3 regions of the Mizugakiibacter sp. genome follow, and region 1 is predicted to be linked to each of the others. Evidence: predicted binding sites of a transcription regulator. Region 1 holds the regulator's gene; each other region holds the start of a gene.

Region 1 (2,259 bases):
GCGAGCGCCGCCGCGTCGAGATCGCGCGCGCGCTGGCGGCGCGGCCGCGCTACATGCTGCTGGACGAGCCGTTCGCCGGCGTCGATCCGATCTCGGTCGGCGAGATCCAGCGCATCGTGCGCCATCTCAAGGAACGCCGCATCGGCGTGCTGATCACCGACCACAACGTGCGCGAGACGCTCGGCATCTGCGACCGCGCCTACATCCTGAACGAGGGCGAGGTGCTGTCGCGCGGCACGCCGGCGCACATCCTCGCCGACGAGAAGGTGCGCGAGGTCTACCTGGGCCGCGAGTTCAAGCTGTAGCGGCGCGCTTCACGCTTCCGCGCGCTCCCCCTAGCCGCCTGCCCGCCCCCGGGGTAGCATCGGGCTGCGTCATCCGGCAACGCTCGCATGAAACCGGGACTCCAGCTCCGCCTACACCAGCAGCTAGCGCTGACCCCCCAACTGCAGCAGGCGATCCGGCTGCTGCAGCTCTCCCAGCTCGAACTGGAAACCGAGCTGCGCCAACTGGTCGAATCCAACCCCATCCTCGAATTCGCCGACGAAGCCGGCGACGACGCGTCCGCAGGCGCGGACGGCGCCGAGCCTTCCGCGGACGGCGGCGGCGACGAAGCGCCGGCGGCGGCGGCGGAAAGCGCGCCGGAAACCGCCGCCGACAGCTGGGATGCCGAACCCGACTTCGGCTTCGAGCCCAGCTACGCGGGCGGCGGCGCCGGGAGCGACGACGACGCGCTGGAACCGCAGGACGCCGCGCCGGTAGGCCTGCGCGAGCACCTGCAGTGGCAGCTCAACCTGACCCCGATGTCCGAGCGCGACCGCGCGATCGCCACCGCGCTGATCGACGCGCTGGACGAGGACGGCTACCTGCGCGAGGGCCTGGAGCCGGTCGCCGCCACGCTGATGCCGCTGTTCCCGGTCACGATGGAAGAGATCGAGGCGGTGCGCCATCGCGTGCAGCGCTTCGACCCGGTCGGCGTGGCCAGCCTCGACCTCAAGGACTGCCTGGCGGTGCAGCTCGAACTGCTGGAACCGGCCACCGAGGGCCGCGCGCTGGCGCAGCAGATCGTCGCCGGCGAGCTCGAACTGCTGGCGAAGCAGGACCTGGCGCGGCTGGCGCGGCGCCTGCGCGCCGACGACGGCGATGTCGCGATCGCCGCCGCGCTGATCCGCAGCCTCGACCCGCGTCCCGGCGCGGCGCTGAACCCGGCGCCGATCGAATACGTCGCGCCCGACGCCTACGCGTGGAAGGTCGACGGCCGCTGGCGCGTGTCGCTCAGCCCCGGCTCGCAGCCGAAGCTGGCGGTCAACCAGCACTACTGCTCGCTGATCGCGCGCGCGCGCCGCGAGGACGCCGCCTACCTGCGCGGCCAACTGCAGGAGGCGCGCTGGCTGCTGAAGAGCCTGAAGGCGCGCGCCGACACCCTGCTCAAGGTCGCCGAGGCGATCGTGCGCGCGCAGAGCGCATTCCTCGAATACGGCCCGGAGGCGATGAAGCCGCTGGTGCTGCGCGAGGTCGCCGAGCAGGTTGGCATGCACGAATCCACGATCTCGCGCGTGACCACGCGCAAGTACCTGCACACGCCGCGCGGCACCTTCGAGTTCAAGTATTTCTTTTCCAGCGGCGTCTCCACCGACGACGGCGGCAGCGCCTCGGCCACCGCGATCCAGGCGATGATCCGCAAGCTGGTCGCCGACGAGGACCGCCGCCAGCCGTTCTCCGACCAGGCGCTGGCCGAGGAACTGCACCGGCGCGGCATCCAGGTCGCGCGGCGCACCGTCGCCAAGTACCGCGAGGCGCTGCGCATTCCCAGCTCCGGCGAGCGCGTGCGCGCGGGCTGAACGAGGAGGAGGAACTTCGCGCACGCCGGCCGGCTCACACGAACAGCTAACGGCGCTCCGCAGGGGCGGCGCGCCGGCCACCGCCGCGGCGACGCGGCGTCACGACGAAGTAGGAGGCGGTTATGCAGATCCAGATCAGCGGCCACCAGGTTGAAGTCACTCCGGCGCTGCGCGACTACGTGCGGATGCGGATGGAGCGCCTCGAGCGCCACTTCGACAACCTCACCTCGCTGAACATCGTGCTCACCGTGGAGAAGCTGGAGCACCGCGTCGACGGCACGCTGGCCGCCGCGGGCCGCGTGCTGCACGCCGTGGCCAATGCCGCCGACATGTACGCCGCGATCGACGCGCTGGTCGACAAGCTGGTCGCACAGTTGCGCAAGCACAAGGAAAAGGTCACCGACCACCGCGCCAAGGA
Region 2 (2,259 bases), on a different contig from region 1:
CCGGTACGCCTGCCGGCGCTGCCGACGACGGTACGGCCGGCGCGCGTTCCGGCTTCGGCCTGCTGCTGGCGGCGGCGAGCGATGCGCGCGCCACGCCTGCGGGCGCGCCGGATGACGCCGCCGCGCCGCCGCCGGCGGAGGGCGCCGCGGCGTCCACGATCGACCCGGCCAGCGATTCGCAGCAGGGCGCGCTCGCCGCCGCGCTGATGGCGATGCTGCTGGGCGGCGCGGCGCCTGCCGCGATGGCACCGCCGCCCACCGCGGGCGGCAAGACCACGCCGGCCGCCGGCCGCGCCCTGCCGGCGCTTGCCGCCGCGGGCGCGACCGCGTCCGGTTCCGCCGCCGCTGCCGCTACCGACGCCGCACAAACACCGGCCGCGCCGGCGGCGGCGTCCGCGGCGCGGGCGAAGGACGCATCGGGCGACGCCGCATCCGTGGCGGCGGCGACGCGCGCGGCCCGCGCCGACGCGCCGCCCGCGGCGGAACCGCCGCGGCACGACGATGCGCCGTCGGCGCAGGCGTTCGCCTCGACGCTCGCCGCGCACACCGGCACGGCGGCGCCCGCGTCGGCGGCACCTGCGCTGCCGCACGCGCTGGTGCTGGCGCAGCCCGCCGGCACGCCGGCGTGGAACCACGGCCTCGGCGAGCACGTGGTCTGGCTGGCCGGACAGGACGTGCAGCAGGCGCGCATCCGCCTGCATCCGCAGGATCTCGGCGAGGTCGAAGTGCACGTGCGCGTCGAGCACGCGCGCGTCGACGTCGCCTTCGCCGTGCAGCACCCGGGCGCGGCGCAGGCGGTGCAGGAAGCGCTGACGCAGCTCGGCGCGCTGCTCGGCCAGCACGGCCTCGCGCTCGGCCAGGCCTCGGTATCGCAGCGCGACGCGCAGCAGTCCGGCGGCCAGCCGCGCGATGCGCGCGCGCAGCGCGGCGCGGACGCGGTCGACGGCGTCGATGCGCCGGCCGCGGCTTCCGCGCGCGGCGTGCACCTCGGCACCGGCCTGATCGACGACTTCGCCTGAGGCCCGCGCCCTGCGCCCGCGCGTAGGGTGGGGCGCGTGCCAGGTCGCCTGCACGCAGGCTCCTGCCACAAAGCACAGGCTCCTGCGGCGCGGGCTGCAGGAGCCCGCGTGCAGGCGACCGCGACCGGCACCGGCGCGCATCGCGCTGAAACCCCGTTCCGCGCCCGAAAAATCTTCCGTCGCGCACCCGCGCGCGCGCCGTCAAATTTCCGACTGCGGCGCGCGGCGTCGTCGCCAACACGTTGAAGCCACGCGGCAAATCCGTGGCGAAATCGCGTGGCATGCCGCTTGCTTCGATGGCGGTGCGGACGCGTTGTCCGCGCGTATCGCAGCGAGGAAGCAATGAGCGCAGTCGAGGACACCGTCGAAGTCGCCGCCGAGGCGGAAGCGCCGCCGCCGAAGCGCGGCAAGCTGCTGCTGATCGTCGCGCTCGGCGTGCTGCTGCTGGCGGGTGCCGGAACCGGCGCCTGGTTCATGTTCGGGCGCGCGCCGGCGGCCGCCAAGGGCAAGGCGGCGCAGGCGAAGGTCGCCGCCGAGCCGCAGTACCTCGCGCTGGATCCGCCGTTCATCGTCAACTTCCGCGACGACGAGGCGCTGCGCTTCCTGCAGGTGGGCATCGAGGTGATGGCGCGCGACAAGGCGACGCTGGACGCGCTGAAGGCGGAGGATCCGGTCGCGCGCAACGCGCTGGTGCTGCTGTTCTCCAGCCAGGACTACAAGACGCTCAGCTCGCGCGACGGCAAGGAAAAGCTGCGCGGCCAGGCGCTCGCCGAGCTGCAGAAGATCGTGCGCCAGCGCACCGGCAAGCCCGGCATCGAAGCCGTGTACTTCACCAGCTTCGTGATGCAGTAGCCGCGGAGCGCGCCATGGCCGCCAACGACATTCTTTCCCAGGACGAGATCGACGCGCTGCTGAACGGCGTCAGCAGCGGCGAGGTCGAGACCGAGAGCGACGCCCCGCCCGAAGACGGCGCGGTGCGCGCGTTCGACTTCACCCAGCAGGACCGCATCGTGCGCGGGCGCCTGCCGACGCTGGAGATGGTCAACGACCGCTTCAGCCGCTACTTCCGCACCGGCCTGTTCAACCTGCTGCGCAAGACCTGCGAGGTGTCGGTGCTCGGCGTGAAGATGCTGAAGTTCTCCGAGTACGTGCACGGCCTGGCGGTGCCGACCAACCTCAACCTGATCCGCGCCAAGCCGCTGCGCGGCACCGCGCTGCTGGTGCTGGAGCCGACCCTGGT
Region 3 (2,259 bases), on a different contig from region 1:
TGCTGAGCAGCGTGTCCAGCGCGGTGAACTGCGCGCGGTACATCGCCTCCTGCGCGCTCATGCGCGCGTCCAGCGTCGTCTGCTGGTCGTCGAGATCCTTGGACTGGCTGTTCAGGCTCTGCGTGCGGCTGTCGAGCACGCCGTTGCTGTCGAGGTAGCCGTCGAACAGGCTGTTCAGCGAGGTGCCGTAGCCGTTGCTGCCGGAGAACAGCGCGGCCACCTGGCTCGGATTCGCGGTCAGCGCGGCGCCCAGCTTGCTGCTGTCGACCTGCAGCGTGCCGTCGGTCTGGAAGCTGATGCCGATGTCGCCGAGCGCGCGGTAGGTGTCGCCGCTGCCGCCGACCACCGCGCCGAGGCGCTGGCTCAACTGGCTGGAGATGCCGAGCAGGGTCGAATCGCCGAGCAGCGCGCCCGACTGGCCCGTCGTCGAATCGTATGCGGTGAGCTGCTTGGCGGCGGCGACGTAGCCGTTGTAGCTGGCGACGAAGGCGTTGATGGCGGTGGTGATCGCCCCGGTGTCCTGGGCGACGGTGAGCGTGTGCGTGTTGCCGGCATCGGCGCTGGCCAGGTTCAGCGTCACGCCGTCGATCGCGCCGGTCACGGTGTTGCTGGCGCTGCTCACGGCGAGGCCGTCGACCTTGACGCTGGCGTCCTTCGCCGCGGTGACCACCGCCAGATTGTTGACGCCGTTGCCCGGGTCGTAGCCGAGCGCGGCTAGCCCGCCGTCGCCGCCGCTGGCGGTGACGGTGAAGGCGTTGGCGACGCCGGTCTTGGTCGCGGTCAGCATCAGGTGCGCGCCGTCGCTGCCGGTGACGATGGTGGCGCTGACGCCCGGGTTGCCGCTGGCTTTGTTGATCGCGTCGCGGATGCCGGCGAGGGTGTTGTTGGTGCTGTCGATGTTCAGCGCCAGCGTGCTGCCGCCGACCGCCAGGGTCAGCGTGCCGGTGCCGACCGCGGTGCTGCTGTCGGCGTAGGGGCCCGACTGCAGCTTCTGCGCCGCGGCCAGGTTGACCACTTCGATGTCGTAGCTGCCGGGCGCCGCGGTGGCGTCGGCGCTGGCGGTATAGATCGACGTGTCGGCCGAGGTGGCGAGACGCTTGCCGAACACGCTGCCGTCGGCCAGCGTCGACAGCGTGCCCTGCATCGACGCCAGCAGCGACTTCAGCGTGCCGACCGCCGATAGCTGCGTCTGCACGCGGCTGCGCTGGCTGTCGATCTGGTCCTGCAGCGGCTGCTTGTCGGCGGCGATCAGCTGGGTGACCAGGCCGTTGACGTCGAGGTTGGAGCCGATGCCGGGTGAGCTGATGCTGGCCATGCCGTGCCCTCTTCCGAATGTGCCGGCCGCGCGTCGCGCGCGGCGGACCCAGCGCGTCGAGCAAGTTGCGTACCAACACGCGCGAGCGCGGATCGGCGCGGGTCGCGGCGGCGGCGCGCCGCATCGTCTTGCCGGCCGGCGGCACGATCGTGCCGGCCGCCTGCCGCGACGGTCCGGGCGGAGTGCGTCCGCCCGGACCTCCCTGCCGCGTCGCCGCGGCGTTCGCCGGGATCAGCCCAGCAGCTTCAGCACCGTCTGCGGCTGCGCGTTGGCCTGCGCCAGCACCGAGACGCCGGCCTGCTGCAGGATCTGCGCGCGGCTCATGTTCGCCGTTTCGGCCGCGAAGTCCGCGTCCTGAATGCGCGAGCGCGAGGCCGACAGGTTCTGCGAGACCGCGGTCAGGTTGGCGATGGTCGACTGGAAGCGGTTCTGGATGGCGCCCAGCGAGCTGCGCAGGCCGCTGACCGAGGCCAGCGCGGAGTCGACGCGGTTGATGGCGTCGTTGGCGTTGGCCACCGTCGACACGTTCACCGAGGACAGCGTCTGCGTGTCGACCGCGATCGAGGTCGAGGCGAAGCCGAGGCGCGTCGCGCCGGTGGCGCTCATGGTGATGTTCTGGCTGGCCGACAGGGTGACCGCGCCGCGCGTGGTCACGCCCGCCGCGCTGGCGACGGCGTCGTCGATACCGCCGGTGGCACCGCCGCCGAGGGTTTCCTTGGCGGTGATGTTGCGGCCGTCGGCCGTGCTCAGCTTCATGTTGGTGCCGTCGAAGGTGGCGCTGACGCCGGTCTCGCTGGAGTGCAGGTTGATCTGCGCGGCGACATCGTCGCCGGTGGGCGCCGTGGCGGAGATGTCCGCAGCGGCGTAGATGTCGACGCCGTTGATCTTCAGGCTGTAGGTCTGGCCGGCACCGGTCGAGAGCGCGGTGAACGCGCCGCTCACCG

The links. The regulator sigma-54, encoded in region 1, starts transcription at its own class of promoters, with help from an activator protein. The targets are predictions, from matches to a motif close to TGGCACGNGCNTTGC.
Region 2: a site for sigma-54 is predicted at 1,297-1,311, ahead of ABFC67_RS08490 (flagellar basal body-associated FliL family protein). Genes of this name have one in related genera too.
Region 3: a site for sigma-54 is predicted at 1,376-1,390, ahead of fliD (flagellar filament capping protein FliD). Genes of this name have one in related genera too.

What each region holds. Positions count from the first base shown of each region.
Region 1 covers NZ_JBDKSX010000092.1:21,090-23,348, reverse strand. The annotation lists gene lptB (LPS export ABC transporter ATP-binding protein) at 1-305, shown strand, start outside; gene ABFC67_RS09705 (RNA polymerase factor sigma-54) at 393-1,841, shown strand; gene raiA (ribosome-associated translation inhibitor RaiA) at 1,964-2,259, shown strand, end outside.
Region 2 covers NZ_JBDKSX010000080.1:6,820-9,078, reverse strand. The annotation lists gene ABFC67_RS08495 (flagellar hook-length control protein FliK) at 1-1,019, shown strand, start outside; gene ABFC67_RS08490 (flagellar basal body-associated FliL family protein) at 1,362-1,871, shown strand; gene fliM (flagellar motor switch protein FliM) at 1,886-2,259, shown strand, end outside.
Region 3 covers NZ_JBDKSX010000121.1:1,139-3,397, forward strand. The annotation lists gene fliD (flagellar filament capping protein FliD) at 1-1,315, opposite strand, end outside; gene ABFC67_RS12905 (flagellin) at 1,547-2,259, opposite strand, start outside.